One region of the Tatumella sp. UCD-D_suzukii genome, then DNA from elsewhere that is predicted to be linked to it. Evidence: riboswitches for the same ligand, from Rfam matches in the RefSeq annotation. Region 1 holds a riboswitch; each other region holds the start of a gene.
What was found. A riboswitch is a leader RNA that binds a small molecule or an ion and turns the genes downstream of it on or off. The one in region 1 is predicted to bind thiamine pyrophosphate.

Region 2: another riboswitch for thiamine pyrophosphate. It lies ahead of thiB (thiamine ABC transporter substrate binding subunit); the one in region 1 lies ahead of thiC (phosphomethylpyrimidine synthase ThiC).
Region 3: another riboswitch for thiamine pyrophosphate. It lies ahead of thiD (bifunctional hydroxymethylpyrimidine kinase/phosphomethylpyrimidine kinase); the one in region 1 lies ahead of thiC (phosphomethylpyrimidine synthase ThiC).

Annotation. Positions count from the first base shown of each region.
Region 1 covers NZ_JFJX01000035.1:7,223-14,965, reverse strand. Annotated here, with positions in the region: gene CG67_RS07180 (DUF1176 domain-containing protein) at 1-671, shown strand, start outside; gene thiH (2-iminoacetate synthase ThiH) at 701-1,828, opposite strand; gene CG67_RS07170 (thiazole synthase) at 1,821-2,609, opposite strand; gene thiS (sulfur carrier protein ThiS) at 2,612-2,812, opposite strand; gene CG67_RS07160 (HesA/MoeB/ThiF family protein) at 2,802-3,554, opposite strand; gene thiE (thiamine phosphate synthase) at 3,547-4,197, opposite strand; gene thiC (phosphomethylpyrimidine synthase ThiC) at 4,194-6,119, opposite strand; TPP riboswitch at 6,207-6,307, opposite strand; gene nudC (NAD(+) diphosphatase) at 6,545-7,318, shown strand; gene hemE (uroporphyrinogen decarboxylase) at 7,403-7,743, shown strand, end outside.
Region 2 covers NZ_JFJX01000001.1:318,144-325,886, reverse strand. Annotated here, with positions in the region: gene leuA (2-isopropylmalate synthase) at 1-340, shown strand, start outside; gene leuB (3-isopropylmalate dehydrogenase) at 343-1,434, shown strand; gene leuC (3-isopropylmalate dehydratase large subunit) at 1,437-2,837, shown strand; gene leuD (3-isopropylmalate dehydratase small subunit) at 2,848-3,453, shown strand; gene CG67_RS01510 (MFS transporter) at 3,507-4,694, opposite strand; TPP riboswitch at 4,965-5,056, shown strand; gene thiB (thiamine ABC transporter substrate binding subunit) at 5,101-6,087, shown strand; gene thiP (thiamine/thiamine pyrophosphate ABC transporter permease ThiP) at 6,063-7,673, shown strand; gene thiQ (thiamine ABC transporter ATP-binding protein ThiQ) at 7,657-7,743, shown strand, end outside.
Region 3 covers NZ_JFJX01000067.1:307,307-315,049, forward strand. Annotated here, with positions in the region: gene CG67_RS16470 (lysozyme inhibitor LprI family protein) at 1-236, shown strand, start outside; gene CG67_RS16475 (DUF1493 family protein) at 342-656, shown strand; gene CG67_RS16480 (lysozyme inhibitor LprI family protein) at 1,103-1,411, shown strand; gene CG67_RS17945 (LysR family transcriptional regulator substrate-binding protein) at 1,456-1,788, shown strand; gene CG67_RS16490 (DUF943 family protein) at 2,075-2,539, opposite strand; partial or broken gene CG67_RS16495 (DUF3289 family protein) at 2,529-3,376, opposite strand; gene CG67_RS18860 (DUF1493 family protein) at 4,153-4,362, shown strand; gene thiD (bifunctional hydroxymethylpyrimidine kinase/phosphomethylpyrimidine kinase) at 4,413-5,213, opposite strand; TPP riboswitch at 5,376-5,488, opposite strand; gene CG67_RS16510 (NlpC/P60 family protein) at 5,952-6,485, shown strand; gene idnD (L-idonate 5-dehydrogenase) at 6,794-7,743, shown strand, end outside.

The DNA.
Region 1 (7,743 bases):
CGGACGAAGATGATGATACCGGCTCTCTGAAAGGATTGAATACCTCTTTACATTTTGCCGATGAAATTCAGGGACGGCTGAATAACCGCACCGCTTTTATTCGTACCGGGAACGGTATCCCTGCGCAGGTGCCTTTACGTTATGCCTTTGAGATCCCTGCGACAAAAATTCCTGCTATTTTTCCGGTCGGTGATGGTAATGCACTGATCAATGAAGTTCTCCAGACTCAGCAAGATGTACTGGATGACGAAGAATGCTCTCCGGATGCCGATGATATCACCCGTAGTCAGGTGAAGCCTCTGGATAAAAAACATGTACTGGTCATGATTAACTGTGTCACCGGGGCTTATCAGTCTTCGGGGATCGTTTTTATCGTCCCGCGGGCACACCCGGATCGTGGCAGTGAAGTGGAACTGACTCTGCCGCTAAAAGATGATCAGGGCGATCCTCAGACGATCACCTGGTTTACGGATGTCAGCTATGATCCTAAAACGGCCTTACTGACGTATATTGCACGCGGCCACGGCGTGTCGGATTGTGGTGAAAGCGGTACCTGGCGATATGATGGTCATGTGTTTCAACTGATGAGTTATCATAATCAGCCGACCTGTGACGGGGGAGAACCGGGGCACTGGCCCTCTGTCTGGCTGACTCCGGGATTCAAAGAGTAAAAATACGGGCGCTATGGCGCCCGCTGTGTTCAGGCACTCTCTCTGCCAAATGCGAACTCCCAGTCTTTCCATACCGGCTGTAGCCCTGCCCGCTGCAGCGCGGCCGCAACAACTTCCGGGCGTCGATGATCATCCGGGGAGAACTGTTCCAGCGCATCGGTGTCGCTGGCATACCCGCCGGGAGTGGTTTTCGAAAAGGCACTGGCGGTAGTCACCGTGATCGGTATGGCATGGTCACGGAAGACCGGGGATTCCCGGGTGGAGAGGGAAATATCCGTTTGTGGTGAAAACAGACGGAAAGCGCACATCGTCTGGAGTAACTGACGTTCGCTCATCTGTGATGCCGGGGTGATCCCTCCGGCACAGGGACGTAACCGGGGAAATGCCACAGAGAACCGTGATCGCCAGTAATATTTTTGCAACCAGTTAAGGTGTTCTCCCATCATCAGACAATCGGTACGCCAGTGTCCTGAAAGGCCGGCAAGTACGCCCAGCCCTATTTTATCGATACCGGCGCGGCCCAGTCTTTCCGGTGTCTGAAGGCGAAACAGAAAATCCTGCTTATTTCCCCGCAGATGATGTGTTGCATAGCAGGAAGCATGATAGGTTTCCTGATAGACCAGCACACCGTCCAGACCCAGCTGATGTAACTCCCGGTATTCCTGCTCCTGTAAAGGCTGAACCTCCATCATCAGTGAACTGAATCGCCGGCGGATATCCGGGATATGCTGCCGGAAATAGTCCATCCCGACTTTAGTCTGATGTTCCCCTGTGACCAGCAGCACCTGGTTAAAACCCAGCTGCCGTAACGCATCACACTCCAGGCCAATTTCGCGGCTATCCAGAGTTTTACGGCGGATACGGTTACTCATTGAGAAACCACAGTAAGTACAATCATTGGCACACAGGTTAGACAAATACAGCGGTGCAAAAAAATTAACGGTATTGCCAAAACGCTGGCGGGTTAGTTGCAGAGCTTTCTCTGCCAGAGGTTCCAGATACTGTTCAGCCGCGGGTGAGAGCAAGGCCATCAGCTCAGTGATCCCGGGCTTGTGACAGGTTAATGCCCGTTCAACATCCGCCGGGCTTTGGCTGTCAATCTGCAAACGCAACGCGTTCTGGTCCAGTGTTTGCCAGTAGTCGGCGAAGTCAGGCATGGGTTGCGGCCTCCGCGTTGTCTGTATCCAGGAATGCGGTCAATGGGCTACTGGCCTTCGCCTGTGTGCTGGTGGTGGTGACCTGCCCCCTGCACAGATAACCCGCTTCGGTGGCCAGCGCGAAAGCCCGCGCCGCAGAAACCGGGTCTCTGGCTGTCGCAATGGCGGTATTCACCAGCACGGCATCGGCACCACATTCCATCGCTTCACAGGCATCCGAAGGCACACCGATCCCGGCATCGATAATGACCGGCACGGTGGCCTGTTCGATGATAATGTGCAGAAAATCACGGCTGAGCAGTCCCCGGTTACTGCCGATAGGAGCGCCGAGCGGCATGACCGCCGCACAGCCCGCCTCTGCCAGCCGTTTACATAACACAGGGTCCGCACCACAGTAAGGTAAAACGGTAAAACCTTCGCGGACCAGTTGCTCAGCCGCTTTCAGTGTTTCTATCGGGTCAGGTAACAGGTAACGGCTGTCCGGATGGATTTCAAGTTTAACCCAGTGTGTCCCCAGGGCTTCCCTGGCCAGTCGGGCCGCAAACACGGCTTCACCGGCCGTTTTAGCGCCGGAGGTATTCGGCAGTAACGCCACGCCTGAACGACGTAGTGGTTCAAGGATGGCGTCCCTGTTATCACCGAAATCGATCCGTTTCATCGCTAAGGTCGCCAGTTGTGAACCGGAGGCGCGAAGCGCAGCCAGCATCAGTTCCGGTGAGGCAAACTTGCCGGTCCCGGTGAGCAGACGCGAACTGAATGTTTTATCCGCTATTTTCAACATGATTAACCTCCTGCGATGACCTGGAAGATCACGACATCATCATTTTCCTGCAACCGGTAGCCCGCCCATTCACTGGCGGGAATAATGCGCTCATTCACAGCGAGGGCAGTTCCCTGTACCGCCACCGATAGAGTGTGTAATAACCGGTTCACCGGACAGGATGACTCCACCGAAATAACGTTATCGTTCACTTTAATTTGCATGTCTGGCTCCACAAATCGGGCAGTTTCTTTCCGGGGTGAGTTTCAGCTTACGCCACCGTAATGCCAGGCCATCAAACAGTATTAACTGACCTGCTGCGGTATTTCGCCCTGAACAGATCCACTTAATGGCCTCCAGGGCTTGTAAGCTGCCCATCACCCCGGTAACCGGTCCTGCGATACCGCTATTGCGGCAGTTACGTTCGGGTTCACGGGAGTCGGGCCACAGGCACTGGTAACATCCGTGCTGCCAGGGGGGTGTCAGCACCAGTAATTGTCCGTGGAAACCGATCGCACTGGCGGTGATCAGCGGAAGGTTGTGGCTGAAGCACCAGGCATTGAGCCGGTGGCGGGTTGCCAGGTTATCTGAACAATCAAGCACCAGTGTCGGCCTGGCAGGCAGTTCATCCCCGGCAGAAAGAGGAATACGATCGCTGATCGCATGGAGTGTGATGGACGGGTTTAAGGCGCGAAGTGCCTCCGCTGCCAGTTTTGCTTTACTGATACCGGTATCTGATGAGCGGTAGAGGATCTGCCGTTGCAGATTACTGATATGCAGATCATCATCGTCAGCCAGCAGAAGTGTACCGGCACCCGCCGCCGCGAGGTATAGTGCGGCGGGTGAACCCAGCCCCCCCAGCCCGACAATAAGAATACGGGCATCACTCAGCTTCTGCTGACCTTCCGGGCCAATCTCTTCCAGTAACAGTTGCCGGCTGTAGCGCATAAAGCTTTTATCATCCAGCATCTGCGGTTACCTCACGGGCATCACTCACTTTCTGTTGTAACTGCCGCACTGCCTGCCGCCAGTCAGCGGCACGGGTAATGGCGCTGACCACGGCGATGCTGCCGACGCCGGTTGCCAGCACCTCACCGGCTCTGTCCAGCGAGATCCCGCCAATCGCAACGGTAGGGATCCCGGACAGCCGGAGGACATGGCGACGCAGGTTGGCCAGACCCTGAGGTGAAGAGGGCATTTCTTTCGTGGTGGTGGGGAAAATATGACCCAGCGCGATATAGGAAGGGTGAAGCGGTAATACCCTGTCAATTTCGACCGTATTATGGGTGGAGACGCCCAGACGAAGCCCTGCCTGATGGATGGCAGATAAACTGGCGGTCTGCAAATCTTCCTGACCGAGATGAACACCATAGGCCCCGTGTTTTATGGCCAGTTGCCATTCATCATTAATAAATAACCTGGCCCCGAACCCGCGGGCAAGACGGATACTGTCGATGATGGCCTTTTCTTTCTCTGCAGCACTGCCTTGTTTCATTCTAAGTTGCAGGGTCATCACCCCGGCATTCAGCAGATTTTCTATCCACTCTGTACTGTCGACGATGGCATACAAACCACAATACCGGGGGACGGGAGGAAATATCTGAGTCATGCCTTGGCTCCTGTCCGGGCAGCGGGTACCGGTGTATAAATCTCGCTGCCTTTTTCCCGGAAGCGCCGGGACATCTCCAGCATTCCCTCATCGATCACGACTTCCGGGGTCGGATTTTTACTGGCAAAGTCACGGACTTCCTGGCTTATTTTCATGGAACAGAATTTGGGTCCGCACATCGAACAGAAATGGGCGACTTTTCCGGATTCCTGCGGCAGCGTCTGATCGTGATAACTGCGGGCAGTTTCGGGATCCAGCGCCAGGTGGAACTGGTCTTCCCAGCGAAACTCAAACCGGGCTTTAGACATTGCGTTATCACGTATTTGCGCGCCGGGATGCCCTTTTGCCAGGTCAGCGGCGTGGGCTGCAATTTTGTAGGCAATCAGCCCTTGTTTGACATCTTCTTTGTCCGGCAGCCCGAGATGCTCTTTCGGGGTGACGTAACACAGCATGGCACAGCCGAACCACCCTATCATGGCGGCACCGATCCCGGAGGTGAAGTGATCATAGCCCGGGGCGATATCGGTGGTCAGCGGTCCCAGGGTATAAAACGGGGCTTCGTGACAATGTTCCAGCTGTTCGGTCATATTGCGTTGGATCATATGCATCGGCACGTGTCCCGGGCCTTCAATCATCACCTGAACATCGTACTCGTGGGCAATTTTTGTCAGTTCTCCCAGCGTATGCAGTTCCGCAAATTGTGCTTCATCATTTGCATCCTGAATAGACCCGGGACGCAGCCCATCGCCCAGTGACAGCGCAATATCATAGCTGGCACAAATCTCACAGATCTCACGAAAATGCCGGTACAGGAAGTTCTCCTGATGATGTGAAAGACACCACTTCGCCATAATGGAGCCACCGCGGGAAACAATCCCTGTCAGCCGTTTGGCGGTCATCGGGACATAGCGCAGCAATACGCCGGCATGGATAGTGAAATAATCAACGCCCTGTTCGGCCTGTTCCAGTAATGTGTCGCGGAACACGGCCCAGTTCAAATCTTCGGCGACACCATTCACTTTTTCGAGCGCCTGATAAATGGGGACCGTGCCAACAGGGATAGGGCTGTTACGCAGGATCCATTCACGTGTTTCGTGAATATTTCGCCCGGTAGAGAGGTCCATCAGGGTATCTGCGCCCCAGCGGGTCGCCCAGACCAGTTTTTCGACTTCTTCCTCGATAGAGGATGTCACGGCAGAATTACCAATATTGGCATTAATTTTTACCAGGAAATTCCGACCGATAATCATCGGTTCAGATTCCGGATGATTAATATTGGCCGGAATGATCGCTCGCCCGGCGGCTACTTCCTGGCGGACAAATTCAGGGGTAATAGATGCCGGAAGAGGGGCAAAAAAATGCTTACCGGGATGTTGCTGAAGGAGTTCCGGACGGGTGACCTGTTCTCTTCCCATATTTTCCCGCAATGCGATAAATTCCATTTCCGGTGTGATAATCCCCTGACGCGCATAATGCAGTTGCGTTACACAACGGCCTTTTTTTGCCTTACGGGGTTCGGGAAGATGCTGAAAACGTAATGAGTCCAGGCTTTCATCAGCCAGTCGTTGCCGGGTATAAGAGGAGCTGGTGGAAGGGAGTGGCTCTGAGTCTTGTCGTTCATCAATCCAGACCTGACGGAGCTTACGGATACCGTGATGGATATCCGGAACCGTTGTGTTATCGCCGAAAGGGCCGGAAGTGTCATAGACCGGGATGGGCTCATTTTCTTCCATGACCGGGTTGTCCGGCGTTCCCCCGACCCGTGTCGGGCTGAGCAGGATGGCACGTACAGGCACCCGGATATCCGGCCGGGACCCGGTGATCCACCGGCGTTCCGAGCCCGGAAAAAACTCACTGTTCAGTGAATTGATAAAGTTTTTGGCTTGTTCGCGTTTTTCACGCCGTGATAATGGTTCAGACATAGCTCTATTTCCTGTAAAAAAAGAAATACGCTTGTCCGGAGTCCGGAAGGAGTGACAGATTGATCCTGCCCTGCGGGCAGTTTCAGACTGGACTGTACTCTTGTTCCCTTCGCAGGTACTAACCTGATCAGGTTCCGCGGATCCCGAATTAACGGTCTCAGCCCCGGGGGGCACTCCGACAAGATACCAGGCCTCCGCAGTCAGTACTTCATGGCGGAGGCTGTGAAAATTCACGTCTGTCAGCATAGAGGGCTTCATCGCGAAGTACAAGCCCCTGCTCAACGTAAGGGCAGAATGCCCTGATCCCGCACAATTTAAAAATATATCGCTGCGGGGGATCAACGACATTCTGTTTGGGGGTGCTACTATGAGTTCATGTTCTGAGATCGCCGTGGATCATCAATAAAAATTAAGGTAATGATGTGATGGAACGTGAAATCACCCGGAATGACCGGGGATGGTGGGTCATTAGTCAGCAAAACAAACTGTGGCTGCCACAAGGGACACTCCCGCACGGTAGCGCAGAAGAGTTTGCACTGACAGGCAGCCGCGCATTACAGACCGGAGAGTGGCAGGGGGAACCGGTGTGGCTGGTACGTGAAACCCGCGCTCAGGATATGATGTCATTAAGACAATTGCTGGGTGAAGAGAGCGGTTTATTCCGTATGGCCGGACGGGCGGTTCAGTTGTCAGAATTTTATAGGTCACACCGGTATTGTGGATACTGCGGAGCGGAAATGCACCTCAGTCGCAGCGAATTTGCCTGTCTGTGCGGCAGTTGTCATGAGCGCTATTACCCGCAAATTGCGCCCTGCATCATTGTCGCCATTCGCCGGCAGGATAAAATCCTGTTAGCAAACCATGTCCGCAGCCGCAACGGCATATATACCGCCCTGGCAGGGTTTGCTGAAGTGGGTGAAACGCTGGAGCAAACGGTAGCCCGTGAGGTCATGGAAGAAAGTAATATCAGAATCAAAAACCTGCGTTATGTGGCTTCCCAGCCCTGGCCTTTTCCTCAGTCACTGATGATGGCCTTCCTGGCAGATTACGATAGCGGCGAACTCCGCATTGACCCTAAAGAACTGCAGGATGCCGGATGGTACCGCTATGATGCGTTGCCTGTGCTCCCCCCTCCGGGAACCATTGCCCGACGCCTGATTGAAGACACTATCGCGCTTTGCCGTAGTGAAAATGAATAACTGACCTGCGCAGACTCAGGGGCTGGTTAAAACAACGAGGGGTTTGTGTATATACTATGCGCCTGACTTCGAGAGAGCCTGATTATGAGTGAATTAAAAAACGACCGTTATCTGCGCGCGTTACTGCGTCAGCCGACGGATGTGACGCCGGTATGGATGATGCGTCAGGCAGGGCGCTATTTACCTGAATATAAAGCGACACGTGCAGAAGCCGGTGACTTCATGTCACTGTGTAAAAATGCGGAACTGGCTTGTGAAGTAACACTACAGCCACTCCGTCGTTATCCGCTGGATGCTGCCATTCTTTTTTCCGATATTCTGACTATTCCCGATGCGATGGGATTAGGTTTGTATTTCGAAACGGGGGAAGGGCCTCGTTTTTCTTCACCGATCACTTGCGCTGCCGATGTGAAAAAACTGCCTGT
Region 2 (7,743 bases), on a different contig from region 1:
CGTGAAGCTGGCCTGTGGTGATGAAATCAAAGAAGAAGCCGCGACCGGCAACGGCCCTGTCGATGCCGTTTATCAGGCCATTAACCGCATTACCGGGTATCAGGCTGAACTGGTCAAATACCAGTTATCCGCGAAAGGCCACGGAGAAAATGCTCTGGGTCAGGTAGATATCGTTATCAGCTACAACAACCGTAAATTCCATGGTGTCGGACTGGCTACAGATATCGTGGAGTCGTCGGCGACCGCGATGGTGAATGCCCTGAATAATATCTGGCAGGCGAAGCAGGTTGAAATCGAATTGCAGCGTAAATTTAAGAATGAAGCTAAGGAAACCGTGTAATTATGTCTACATCATTTCACATTGCAGTATTGCCAGGTGACGGCATCGGTCCGGAAGTCATGGCACAGGCCCTGAAAGTAGTGAAGGCTATCCGTGAACGCTTTTCTCTCGATATCACCACCCGTCAGTATGATGTAGGCGGTATTGCCATTGATAATCATGGTCAGCCTCTGCCGCCGGAAACGTTAGCCGGCTGTGAGCAGGCCGATGCGGTCCTGTTTGGTTCGGTAGGCGGCCCGAAATGGCAACACCTGGCCCCGGATGCGCAGCCTGAGCGTGGCGCGCTGTTACCCCTGCGTAAGCATTTCAAACTGTTCAGCAACCTGCGTCCTGCTGCGCTTTATCACGGGCTGGAAGCCTTCTGTCCTCTGCGCAGTGATATTGCCGCCCGCGGGTTCGATATTTTATGCGTCCGCGAATTAACCGGGGGCATCTATTTCGGACAACCCAAAGGCCGTGAAGGCAGCGGTGACGAACTGCGGGCTTTTGATACGGAAGTCTACTACCGCTATGAAATTGAGCGTATTGCCCGGCTGGCTTTCGAGTCTGCGGCGAAACGCCGTAAAAAAGTCACGTCGGTGGATAAATCAAACGTACTGCAATCGTCCATCCTGTGGCGTGAGACTGTGACGGAAATCGCCAAAGAGTACCCGGAAATTGAGCTGGAACATATCTACATCGATAACGCGACAATGCAGCTGATTAAAGACCCGTCGCAGTTTGATGTCCTGTTATGTTCAAACCTGTTCGGTGACATCCTGTCAGATGAATGTGCCATGATCACCGGTTCGATGGGTATGCTGCCCTCCGCCAGCCTGAATGAACAAGGCTTTGGTCTGTACGAACCGGCAGGCGGTTCCGCACCGGATATCGCGGGACAAAATATCGCCAACCCGGTGGCACAGATTTTATCACTGGCACTGCTGTTACGTTACAGCCTGAATGCCGGCGAAGCCGCAGACAGTATTGAGCAAGCCGTTAACCAGGCGCTGGAAGCAGGCTACCGGACACGTGATCTGGCCGGTCAGGGTCCTTCTGTCAGCACCGATGAAATGGGCGACATCATTGCCCGCTTTATCACCGGAGAAAAATAAAAATGAGCAAGACCTTATACCAGAAGTTATTTGATGCACATGTCGTTTATGAAGCCCCTAATGAAACACCGTTACTGTATATCGACCGTCACCTGGTCCATGAAGTGACCTCTCCGCAGGCATTTGATGGCCTGCGGGCACAGGGACGCCAGTTGCGTCAGCCTTCAAAAACGTTCGCCACCATGGATCACAACGTCTCTACAGAGACCCGTGACATTAATGCCTCCGGTGAGATGGCACGTATTCAGATGCAGGAATTAATTAAAAACTGCGAAGAGTTCGGCGTACAGTTATATGACCTGAATCATCCCTTCCAGGGCATTGTGCATGTCATTGGCCCTGAGCAGGGTATGACGCTGCCGGGAATGACCATTGTCTGTGGTGACTCCCATACGGCGACCCACGGCGCGTTCGGTTCGCTGGCCTTTGGTATCGGTACCTCAGAAGTCGAACATGTCATGGCCACCCAGACCCTGAAACAGGGTCGTGCTAAGACCATGAAAATTGAAGTCACCGGAGATGCCGCTCCGGGTATCACTGCAAAAGATATCGTGCTGGCCGTGATCGGTAAAACCGGCAGCGCTGGCGGTACCGGTCATGTCGTCGAGTTCTGTGGTCCGGCAATCGAAGCACTGAGCATGGAAGGCCGGATGACCCTGTGCAACATGGCTATCGAAATGGGAGCCAAAGCAGGCCTGGTCGCGCCGGATGAAACTACCTTTAATTACCTGAAAGGGCGTCAGTTCTCGCCGACAGGAGAGAAATGGGAACAGGCTGTGGCCTACTGGCAGGGCCTGAAATCAGACAGTGATGCCGTTTTTGACTCTGTCGTCACCCTGGATGCCGCCGACATTGCCCCACAGGTCACCTGGGGGACTAACCCGGGCCAGGTGATTGCGATTAACCAGCCGATTCCGGCACCGGAATCCTTCAGCGATCCGGTCGAACGCGCTTCAGCGGAGAAAGCACTGGCTTATATGGGGCTGGATGCGGGAGTCAAACTGACCGACGTTGCCATCGATAAAGTCTTTATCGGTTCCTGTACTAACTCACGTATCGAAGATTTACGGGCAGCGGCCGCGATTGCGAAGGGACGTAAGGTCGCTCCGGGGATCGTTGCCATGGTCGTCCCGGGCTCCGGTCCCGTCAAAGCACAGGCGGAAGAAGAAGGCCTGGACAAAATATTTATCGATGCCGGGTTTGAATGGCGTTTGCCCGGATGTTCCATGTGTCTGGCGATGAATAATGACCGCCTGAACGCCGGTGAGCGTTGTGCCTCGACCAGCAACCGTAACTTCGAAGGTCGTCAGGGTCGTGGCGGACGTACTCACCTGGTCAGCCCGGCAATGGCTGCCGCTGCCGCCGTCACCGGTCGCTTCGCCGACATTCGTGAACTGAATTAAGGAATATTTTATGGCCAGTAAATTTACACAACATACCGGCATTGTTGCCCCGCTGGATGCGGCTAACGTCGATACCGATGCCATTATTCCTAAGCAATTTTTACAGAAAGTGACCCGTACCGGTTTCGGGCAACATCTGTTTAATGACTGGCGTTTTCTGGATGATGCCGGTCAGGTGCCTAACCCGGAATTTGTGCTGAATAAGCCTGAGTTTAAAGGTGCCAGCATTCTGCTGGCTCGTGAAAACTTTGGCTGCGGATCATCACGCGAACATGCCCCCTGGGCGCTGACTGACTTTGGATTCCGTGTGGTGATCGCGCCTTCTTTCGCCGATATTTTTTACGGAAACAGCTTCAACAACCAGCTTTTGCCGGTCACGCTGACCGACGCTGAAGTGGACGAGCTGTTCCGTCTGGTGAAAGCCGAACCGGGCATCGAATTTGTCGTAGACCTGGAGAAACTGGTGATCACTGCCGGTGACAAAGTCTATCCGTTTACTCTGGACAGCTTCCGCCGCCATTGCATGATCAATGGACTGGATAGCATCGGTCTGACCTTGCAGCATGAAGATGCTATTTCCTCGTACGAGTCTGCACAGCCTGCTTTCCTGCGTTAAGTCGCACTGAGCCACAGTTTTAGCACTTCCCCCTCCCCTCCGGAGGGGGTAAATCAGCCCTCAACAGGCTCTTTCACCCGCCATATCAGTACCAATGCCAGCAGGATCAGCCCCGAGGCCAGCCAGTAAATGGCCCGATGCCCCAGCCAGTCACTGAGACTCCCCTGTAATAATCCGGCAAAAATCATCCCGGTCGATACGGAATTGGTAAACATCGTCGTCGCAGCGCCCGCTTTACCCGGCATCAGATCCTGGAACCAGAGCATGACCAGACCGGCAACGATGCCGATAAAAACAGCATTTAATAGCTGTAAAGCCAGCATCGCTCCGCGGGTAGGGAAAATCAGCATGCCCGGGTAAAACAGTGCCCCGGCCATCACCGCCAGCAGTACCAGTGGACGTTTGCCGATCCGTTTAGCCAGTAATCCGGCCAGCAGCATGATCGGTATTTCCAGCCCCGCGGCCGTTCCCATAAAGACACCGGCCATTTTCTCCGGCATCCCGAGGGTTTGACTGATATAGAGCGGCATGTCGATGATATACATCAGATTACAGGTCCACATCAGGACAGAGGCGATAAACAGGCGACGGACATGGCTGTTTTTCCAGCCGGTCACCGCACTACGGGCAATATCCGTCGGGGGGAAAACTTTCGGTACGGAAGGCAGAGTAAAACGTATAAACCCGAGCGCCAGTAAGAATAAACAGGCCGCCACCAGATAGAGCGCAATAAAGCCATAATTCAGGGCCAGCGCAAAAGAAATGGGCGGGCCAATGACCCACGCCAGTGACATCTGGGCACGCATCAGCGAACTGAACATCACCACTTCACGGGAAGTGTGATCCGCATATTCCCGGGCGAGGGCAAAAATCTGAGGCATCACGACAGTGGAAAAGGCCGACAGTATCAGTCCGAGTGTGATCAGCACCCAGTAACTGCGGGTAAAGGCGAAGACAATCGCGTTGCCGAGCGCCATCAGGCAGCAAAGCATCAGTAAATTTCGTCTGTCTCCCTGTTTATCTGACCGTCGGGCCAGCAGGAAGCTGACAATAATTCCCGTCACTGCATTAACAGTAAAAAATGCGCCGACCATAAACGGTTTTGCATGCAGTTCGTGACTAAGAAACAAGCTCAGCGTGGGAGCCTGCAATGCCCCGGCAATACTGACAAAAAAGGTGACCAGCATAAAAAAGATAAATACGGTATTGCCTTTCGCAGGCATCCTTTCAGGGGTTTCCATAAAAACATCCGTATGAGGTGAGACAACAGTGGCGTTAAGGCTCCTGCTCGCGTGAATGCAGGCCCGGTGGATAATCTACACCGGAACGGCCACATTTACCGCAGAATATCTGCGGAGAACCGGAGGTCATAACAAAAATCCGCAGTCCGCGGTCAGCCGGTAAATGCACATATGACTGCCCGCCCTCCCGGAACCCGTATTTTCATCGTAACAGCGCCGCCCGCACATCACTCCGGGCTTCCCCGCCCGGGCAGAATTGCATAGAATAAGCCGTTCTCAACGGGGTGCATGTGAATGCTGAGAGATACCCGTCGAACCTGATCCGGTTAATACCGGCGTAGGGATTTGAGAGTCAGCCCCCTCAGATCCTTTGCGCCTTGCTAAATCACGCCTCAAGGAGCGCAAAGTGTTAAAAAAAATTCTGCCCGTTTTACTGGTTGTCTGCACCCCGGCACTGGCCGCCAAACCTGTGTTAACTGTCTATACCTATGACTCTTTTTCGTCAGACTGGGGCCCCGGCCCGGCGGTAAAAAAAGCCTTTGAAGCTCATTGTGGCTGCGAGCTGAAGTATGTCGCTCTGGGCGATGGTGTGGCTCTGCTCAACCGCCTGCGCATGGAAGGCCGCCACAGCAAAGCCGATGTGGTCGTCGGACTGGATAATAACCTGCTGGATTCTGCAGAAAAAACCGGACTGTTCGCCCCGTCAGACGTCAGCACCGGCCAGCTTACCGTACCGGGCGGCTGGACCAGCAAAACGTTTGTACCTTATGACTATGGCTACTTCGCGTTTGTCTACAATAAGAAAACGCTGAAGAACCCACCCACCAGCCTGAAACAACTGGTTGAGAGCCCTGAAAAATGGCGCGTCATTTATGAAGATCCCCGTACCAGTACACCGGGACTGGGCCTGCTGTTATGGATGCAGAAAGTCTATGGTGATCACGCCCCGGCCGCCTGGAAGAAACTGGCGGCGAAAACAGTGACCGTGACCCGTGGCTGGAGTGAGGCCTACAGCCTGTTCCTGAAAGGTGAAAGTGATCTGGTACTTAGCTACACCACGTCACCGGCGTACCATATCATTGAAGAGCATAATAATAATTATGCCGCCGCGGATTTCAGTGAAGGCCATTATATGGAAGTCGAAGTTGCCGCGCGCCTGAAAAACAGCCCGCAGCCCGCACTGGCAAAAGCGTTTATGCAATTTGTCACGAGTCCGGACTTCCAGAAAACATTGCCGGAAGGCAACTGGATGTACCCGGTCATAAAAATGCCACTGCCTGCCGGCTATCAGCAACTGGTCACTCCGAAAACAGCCCTGCAATATTCCCCTGAACAGGTCGCTGAACACCGTGAAGCCTGGGTGGATGCCTGGCAAAATGCAGTGAGTCAGTAATGCCTCGCTGGCTTATTCCCGGGCTGCTTGCAGCCCTGTTAAGTTGCAGTGTCGCACTGCTGGCACTGCTCAGCCTGTTCTGCAACGCGCCGCAGGTGCACTGGCTGAGTCTGCTTTCCGATCCCTACCTGTGGCACGTCGTCCGCTTCTCGTTTGAACAGGCGACGCTTTCCACTGCCCTCTCTGTACTGCTGGCCATACCCGTGGCCAGAGCACTCTATCGTCGTCGCTTCCCGGGACGACGATGGTTACTTCGCCTGTGTGCCATGACGCTGGTATTGCCGGTACTGGTGGCAGTGTTTGGCATTATCAGTGTCTATGGCCGTGAGGGCTGGCTGGCACAGGCTTGCGCCTGGCTGGGCCTGCCCTATACCTTCTCGCTTTACGGGCTGCATGGCATCTTACTGGCCCATGTCTTTTTTAATCTTCCTCTGGCGGCCCGTCTTCTGTTACAGACCTTTGAACAAATACCCGCCGAACAGCGCCAGCTGGCCGCCCAGCTTAATATGCAGGGACTGAATCTGTTCCGCTGGCTGGAGTGGCCCTGGCTTAAACGCCAGTTGCTGCCGGTGGCTGCACTGATTTTTATGCTCTGCTTTTCAAGCTTCGCCATCGTCCTTGCGCTGGGGGGCGGCCCCCGTGCCACCACGCTTGAACTGGCGATCTATCAGGCCCTGAGCTATGACTTTGACCCGGCCAAAGCCGCCATGCTGGCACTGGTTCAGTTAGGTTTTTGTCTGACACTGGTCGTCCTCAGTCTGCGGCTGAATACCGTCCTGACCGGTAACACCTCACTGATGTCACCCTGGCGCGCCCCGGAGCAACGCTGGCTGGCACGGTTGTCTGACAGTGTGTGGATCCTGCTGGCCCTCCTATTGCTGATCCCCCCGGTGCTGGCGGTGATCATTAACGGAATTAACGGCAATATTCTGCCCTCACTGCAGCAGCCAGCCCTCTGGCAGGCTACGCTGACCTCCGTAAGCATTGCCTTGCGGGCGGGTTTACTCGCCACCGGCCTGACCGTTATGTTGCTATGGAGCAGCCGTGAGCTGCGTTTACGCGAACACCTGTTTCCCGCCAGAGTGCTGGAAACCAGTGGTATGCTGATCCTGGCCATGCCCGGCATTGTGCTGGCCAGCGGCTTCTTTATGTTTTTTAATGCCACGACAGGGATCCCTGACTCGCCCGCACTGATCATTATTGTCACCAATGCCCTGATGGCGATGCCTTACGCTATGAAGATCCTGGATAACCCGATGCGGGATATCGCCCGCGACTATAGCCGGTTATGCCTGTCTCTGGATGTTACCGGCTGGCGGCGACTGCGGTTAATCGAGTATCCGGCGTTAAAACGTCCCCTGGCCCAGGCACTGGCCTTTGCCAGTGTCCTGTCGGTGGGTGATTTCGGCGTTATTTCTCTGTTCGGCAATGATGATTTCCGGACCCTGCCGTTTTATCTGTATCAGCAGATCGGCGCCTACCGGCAGCAGCAGGGTGCCATCACCGCCTTTTTACTGTTACTGGTCTGTTTTATCCTTTTCACACTGATCGAAAAAATAGCAGGAACCCATGCTGACACTGAATGACCTGAGCTACCGTTATCAGTCCCGGACACTAAGCTTTACTTTGCAGGCCGCGAAAGGGGAACGGCTTGCC
Region 3 (7,743 bases), on a different contig from region 1:
CATTCAACGGTAAAGAGGACGCTACCGAAACCTACGGTGATGTTTACAGCACCCGTTTTCTGAAATCACAAGATATATGGAAACAATATCGTAAGGAATTTTGCCTTGCAGTGGCTTCACAAATCAATAAGGATGCCTATGATTATCAGGCAAACATTGATCAGTGCGAGATAAACCTCAACAGACGACACAAGGAAGAAATTAACCTGTTGGGGCTTCCACAGGCCGTTGAGTAAACCGTGCCTTCGCTTTTGGTCGTTAGCAGATATCTCTGCCAAAGATATGTCAGGTCAATCGTTCCTCCATTATCAAATAATTTTCGGCAAGGAAGGCTCCGGATTATGAATCAGGCGGACGTAGTAAAACAGTTGATTAAAAAGTACTTTTGGGAAATGCAGGAAGAGGCTTCACTGAGTACCGGTGCGGAATCTGTACTCCCCGAAGACGCTTCAGATTTTTTTGATGAATACTTTGAATTGCTGAATATCGATCCCTCCGGATTTAATTTCCGTAAATATTTCCCAAATGAAGGCATCAGGTTTCTGCCAAACAGAATTCTTCCTGAGTATCTGAAGACTGATTATCATCAGCCTGCACCATTAACGGTTAGTATGCTTATTGCCTCAGCAGAAGCCGGATGCTGGCTGGAGGGTTAGAGTGCGCCGGTCTCTATGGCGAACATCAGCCCGTCTTATATTATTTCGGTTTAACCGGCCTCGCGGGAGGCAGTATCACGGAAGGGCTGCGTATTTAACGTCTGAATGCATGAGTGAATCGCGGGCACACGATTTTAATATACAGAGGCTTTACGGATATCGGGAAAACCAGCGGGAAGGTGAATAAACTCAGTTAAAAAGAGTTAAAGAAATTTCACCTCGCACGCTCAATATATAACAAACAATATGAACTTAATGAGATATGAAGACCAGCGCAAAAGATTGAGGTATCTGCAATGAGGACATTTTTTTGTTTTGCAGTAGCTGTTTTTTTAATCCTGCCACTGCCAGGTATAGCTGCTTTATCTGAAAGCCCTGAGGCGAAAGAATGCTTCAAAAAATATAATATTCCTGCAAAACAGGATGAATGTCTGTCGAAGGCCAGAATGGATAGCGAAACAGATCTGGATGCTCTTATCTCTGAGACGGTTAAACGGATAAAAGCCAATAATATGGGGTGGTTTAACGGTAAGGAAAATGCCAGTGTGACTTCCGGCGATATCTACAGCAGAAGATTTATGAAAGCACAGGCATTATGGAAGCACTACCGGCAGGAACTTTGCCTTGCCGTTGCCACTGAACTTGATGAAGAGGCTTATGATTATCAGTCATTTATTGATCAGTGCGAGATAAACCTCAACAGACGACATACGGAAGAAATTAACCTGTTGGGGCTTCCACAGGCCGTTGAGTAAACCGTACCTTCGCTTTTGGTCGTTAGCAGGTATCTCTGCCAAAGATACCCGTCCGTTTTCTCAGGCAATCGCTGGAAACCGCCGCTAAACGCGAGGGTATTCTTCTGGATATACGTTTTGTCACGTCTTCCATAGAAATTCAGAAGCAACTTTGCAGACAGGGGCTGGCACTGATTATCTTACCGAAGATGACGCTGGCAGAAAAAGAACCGCCGGAAGACTTAGTGGCCATTCCGCTTAATGACCCGCTGATGGGAATTGTACGCATCAATCCTGGGTTACCGGCTCAGCGAACGTTAAGCCGCGCAGTAAAGTTATTCCATGAAACCCTGGGGCAATATATTGAAGCGCAGCTCAGTCCGGCGATAACATACTGACGAAGCCGATTTTCCGGTTCTCCATCCCGCCACAGGGGATCCGTATCAGCAGGATCACTGAGGCAATAGGGCAGTAACCTTCGCGCAGAGTTCACGGCTATGTTTATACCATCGTCAGTAATTACCGCATGGTCAGTCTAAAGCATTCAGGAACGGTCTGTTGCTGACCGGGCTTACTTCAATGAAAAATGGCTTATCCCCGGCGGGCATGACCGGTGCTTTCCTGCCGGACTCAGGCTGCTTAACGCAGAGGATGCTGTCTTCTTTCCGGGGGAGGCTGGATAGCTCAGGTTTTCTCTTTTGCGATTTCTCCGTTTTCAGTCATACGATAGACACCCCCACGGGCGATAAATATTATATTTCCGTTGCGGCCCGTTTGTACGGAGAAGACTCTGTTTTTATCTATACAGTTTTCAGGCGGAACCTTGTCTTTAAAGCACAGTCTGTCATATTTCCCTTCCTCTTTATAACCGTCGCCAAACAACCAGAATGTCAGATAGAAAGAACCGTCTTTATCCGGGCGGGGAAGGTGGTATTTTTTTTCGATGTCCTTTTTATTTTCCAGCCACCAGGCTATTTTCCCCTGATCGGTATACGGAAAGTTTTTTACCAGGATATCACTGAAGCCGCTGCTTCTGTGATGGATGGCGACAATCTCTGCCGGACGTAATACGACCCGGAGGGTGCAGGCCAGTAACAGGAAAACGACGAAAGTAAGAACCAGTAATATTATCTTATTTTTAAATGTCATCACGAGACCCGGGAATTTCTATAGTAGAATTTATCTGTGTGATAAAGGGTTTAAAACCGAACTCTTTATACCGCTGGAGGACAAACCAGACCCGAAAAATAAGAAGCTGGTTGAATTTTTTATTCATAACATCATAGCTATCCAGACCAAAGTGATCCTGTACTCTGTATTGTACTATGGCACAGTAATCATTTTTTTAATCTGTAATGATTTTATTATAATATGAGTTGACCAGGTATCATGGATAGTGATACCCATTCCATTAAAGTTATCTTTCAAACTGTCAAATTTTGGTAACCTGCCACCGGATATCGTTTCATAAAATTTTCCTTTTTTTGAGGCTGGATAGTATTTCTTATCCCAATCAATATTAAGATCGAATGTTTTTTTTAGTAATAAACGGGTGCTGTTTTCGCCAGAACTTTCTCCGTAGATCTTTTCCTGAAGAGCCCGATCCAGTAATGAATCCCGAAATATGCTTCCTGTATTTTTCTGCATATGGGTAATCATCTTTTGGATGAGATATCGGTAAGGACCATAAAGAGAAAACTGACGCGATAATGCGCGGAACTCATCAAACAGGATAGATGCACATTGCTGACGTGTAACTTTTTCCTTTGATTGTCGTAGATTACAGCAGAACATGGATTGAGGGCGATCCATCGAAGAACGCCGGTGTAATGTCCAGGGAACAACCTGATCAGAGATATAGTCTAGTGAGTAATGGGATTTTAATTGAGCTTCGGTTAAATCACCATAGCGCATATCACTGGCGCTATAGTCATCCATTTGTCTGCGGGTTTTGAAAATAGTACAGGGATACTTCAGCTCTGACATGGTCTCGCTTCCTTGTGTCTGTGATCCAAAAAGTATTCATGCAATTTAAGATAATACGCTGTAAGCGCGAGCTGTAAATAGCAAAATTTCACAGAATAAAAATTAAGAATTCTGCCCGGTTGTTACGAATTTTAATCTACCTTCTCCTCTGCCAGTTGTGGCGCCTGTCCTGTTGAGGGAGGTACAAGTTAATACTTCATTGGGTACAGTAAGAACTCACACAGCATAAATCATGGTATCTGGAAGAAGGGTGCGAGGCTCCCGGAGACATCCCTGTTTTCCCCTGATTGTCTTAATGACATGTTGTGAACCGTCTTCACAGAATATCCCTTTAATAATTATATTGTAGAGCATCCGGAATGTTGAATGATGTGATTTTTTCGGAAATTATAAGTATTCCTTCATTTTATTTAATTTGTTTTTTATTTGGATAAATCATGATGATAAAAGTAATGATGGTAGTCTGTCAGTAATTTGTATTTTATTATTGGCACCAATAGTAAATTGATTTTGTGTTTTATTAGTTAGGTTGCGTTTAATTGTTAGAGTAAATAATGAAGTTATTTACTTGATTTTTAATAGGGTGGGGGATATTACCGGCGGATTTTTAGGAGAACAGCGTTTATACCGTGAAAAGATTCAATACTATTGCACGTCCGAAGGATAAGTTCTGGTGAGTAGCGTAAAAGACTGATGATGAATACAGGGCGCTCATTCTGAAGGATCGGCCCGCGGTCACCACATTATGGAAGACCGTGGATATCTCTGATGAAGAGGTGCTGCAGGATACCTTTCAACGGGAAGATATCGCTGACTTAATCGGCGCTCTGTCAGCCCAGCCGGGGGGAAATCTTGAAATTTCCAGAGGGATCATTATTTCCCCCGGAAACCTGAAGGTTTTTATAAGAAATCCCGCGGAAAAAATATCATCAACATTGAGCATGTTTATTGATTCGGCGAAAGCCGGCCGGTGGTTTTACAGTTAATCAGCTTGTTGAATAAATGAGGTTTAAGATAAGCCACTGGCCTGACAAATTCACCCCGCGATATGACGCTCGGTAAAATGGTTTATCGGGCCATGGCCCTGTCCGTATTGCGGCGCGGTCAGGATGGCCTGGTAAATAAAACGTTTTGCCCGTGCAACACACTCCGGCAGTGGCAGGCCTCTGGCGAGTAATGCACACAGGGCGGCAGAGAAACTGCAGCCGGTTCCATGCGTATGCGGTGTCTGAATACGGGGAGAGGTGAGCCAGCTCTCATCCTGCGGACTGCAGAAAAAGTCTGCGGCGTCGTCTTCCCCACTGTGCCCTCCCTTCAGGACAACACTGAAAGCACCCATCCTGCATAGCTCGCGTGCAGCCCTCACAATCCGTTCACGGCTCTGCAGGGTGTAACCCACCAGAGCTTCGGCTTCGGGAATATTAGGTGTGATCACACAGGCCTGTGGCAGCAATAAACGGCGCAGACTGTCGAGGGCGCTTTCCTGTAGCAGCGGTGTTCCGCCTTTAGCAATCATCACCGGGTCAATGACTAAGCCCGGGAGTTTGTGTTGTTTAATCTTTTCTGCGACACAGGCAATAATATCGCTGTCTGCCAGCATGCCTGTTTTCACCGCCGTCAGGGTAAAATCCGTGGCGACGGCATCGATCTGAGCAGCAATCAGAGACAGCGGCATGACCTGAACCGCCTGTACACCCAGTGTATTTTGTGCCGTGACTGCCGTAATGGCGGTGGTACCAAATACCCCGAATTCCTGCATTGTCTTAATATCCGCCTGAATTCCCGCGCCCCCGCCACTGTCAGAACCCGCGATGGTTAATGCCTGTGGATGTGTCATTCTGCCTCCCCGGCTCCCGTAGCGCTTATCCGCGCACAAAGAAAAATGCTGCACCCGAAAGGGCAGACATCGGTGTTACAGGGGAGCCTGACAGAGATAAACCGGGCCATTCGCGTCCGCAGCAAAGGCGAAAAAAGAAGGAATTACCGCAACCTCTGCGGACAGATCATTCGTTCGTCTTCCTACGCCAGTATCAACCGGGTCAGGTTCTAAGGGTCGCTATACCTTGCTGATAGCCTCTCAGTCTCTCTGGTGAGACTCCCCCGACATCCTGTTATTAAGGAGGGGAGGGCGGAGAATGTCAATGTTATGCAGGTTCAGGGGTTAACCGCGCAGGCTCAACGGCAACAATTTTACAATGAAGCGAGGTCAGCCCGGGCATGGAAACTCTTTTATTTCTGAATCTATGCCTGAACAGGCTGGATTTATTCACACTCAAGTCATTCCCGTGTCACTGCCCCGGCATCAGTTTATCTCCCCGGCGACCGCTGACGCTTAAAGCCCTAAGCATCCGCACCAGACTCACCCTGCACGTATTCGCTGCTTAGGGGTCATGCAGTGACCTCACGGAATTCTGTCTCTGCACTGCTCACCCTGCTCTCTGCTTTTTACGATTGATTAATGTAAATCTGTGTAAATATCCCCGGAAAGCCGTCCTTTCGGCGGTTATCTGTTTATATCCGGTAATTTTTTGAGGTATATATTTCAGACCGCCGGCTGAATTGAGAAAATTACAAGATGACTCCCCCTGCCACCCGTAAAATTCTGACTTGCCTGTTACTGATGACCCTTGCGGGATGTTCTTCCCATTCCCGTAATAACGAAGATAAAGGGGAAACTCTCGCTCAGGAAAATCAGCAATCGGATCTGATAAATGTTCTTGCCGCGCTGCACGACCAGATGCATTCCTGGGAAGGGACCAAATATCAGTGGGGCGGCACGCAACTCACCGGTGTCGATTGTTCGGGGTTTGTCTGGCGAACGCTGAAAGATCGTTTCAACATCCCGATGGATCGGGTGACGACCAGGCAATTGATCCGTATGGGGAAACCGGTGGATCAGGCTCATTTACTGCCGGGCGATTTGGTATTCTTCCGGATTAACAATGAACTGCATGTCGGTTTTTATGATACTGACCGTCATTTCCTGCATGCCTCGGTCAGTCGTGGTGTGATGCGTTCATCGCTGAATAATCCTTACTGGAAATCGGTTTACCTGGAAGCCAGACGATTACCGCGTGAATACAATTCTCAGATAACCTTTAACTCTTAGAATAATATCGGTTGAGTTATGGCTTAACGCAGTCCCTCGTGACAAGTTCCGCCGCAAAGGGGCCGCCTGAATCAGGCTGTCAGCCCCTGATATTAACATTATCTTCTCTGCATTGATCCCGCCGCTCTGCAGTCATTCGGGGCACTTATTATTACCTTTCTCCCGCACCCACCGGGAAAGTGTTACGCGGCTCACGTTACGGGTAACAATATCACTGAAACATTCTCTTAATCGATATACATCACAGATATAACATCCAAATACCGTTCTGATAAGCGCCTGCATCTGTGCGTTTTAAGAGGACGATGATGAACACCCTTACAGACTCTTGCATGATCAATGGCAAACACCAGGTTGAAGTCGTTAGCAAAAGTGTCAGCTATCAGGGGCAGGGTACCCTGGTACGTATTACCCGTGGCGGGATCTGTGGTTCCGATCTTCACTATTACCAGCACGGTAAGGTCGGTAATTTCGAGGTCAGAATGCCGATGGTTCTCGGCCATGAGGTGGTGGGTTATGTGGTAAAAAGCGATGCCCCGTCACTGCAGGAAGGGCAAAGAGTTGCGATTAACCCTGCGGCCTCCTGCGGGGAGTGTAAATATTGCCGTTCCGGTGAGGATAACCAGTGTACCGGGATGCGTTTTTTTGGCAGTGCTATGTATTACCCGCATGTGGATGGCGGTTTCAGCCAGTATAAAGTGGTGGAAACCCGTCAGTGTGTCCCTTTTGATGCCGGGGCCGATGAAAAGGTAATGGTGTTTGCTGAGCCGCTGGCGGTATGCATTCATGCCACTCATCAGGCCGGAGATTTACAGGGCAAAAAAGTGTTTATTTCCGGCGTCGGGCCGATAGGGTGCCTGATTGCCGCCGCGGCCAGGGCCAGAGGGGCTGCAGAGGTGGTCTGCACTGATATCAGTGAACGCTCACTGGTAATGGCTAACGCCATGGGGGCCACCATGACGATGAATGCGGCCAGTGGTGATTTTTCACCTTATCTGGCGGAGAAAGGGTATTTCGATATTTCCTTTGAGGCCTCCGGTCATCCTTCCTCTCTGAACCGTTGCCTGGAGGTGACGCGGGCGAAAGGGACCCTCGTCCAGGTAGGGATGGGCGGCAATATCCCTGAATTTCCGATAATGCAGCTGATTTCCAAAGAGATCGTATTGACCGGCTCTTTCCGTTTTACCTCCGAATTTGCGACCGCAGTGGAATGGCTGGCCAGCGGGATCATTGATCCGCTTCCGCTGCTTAGCGGTGA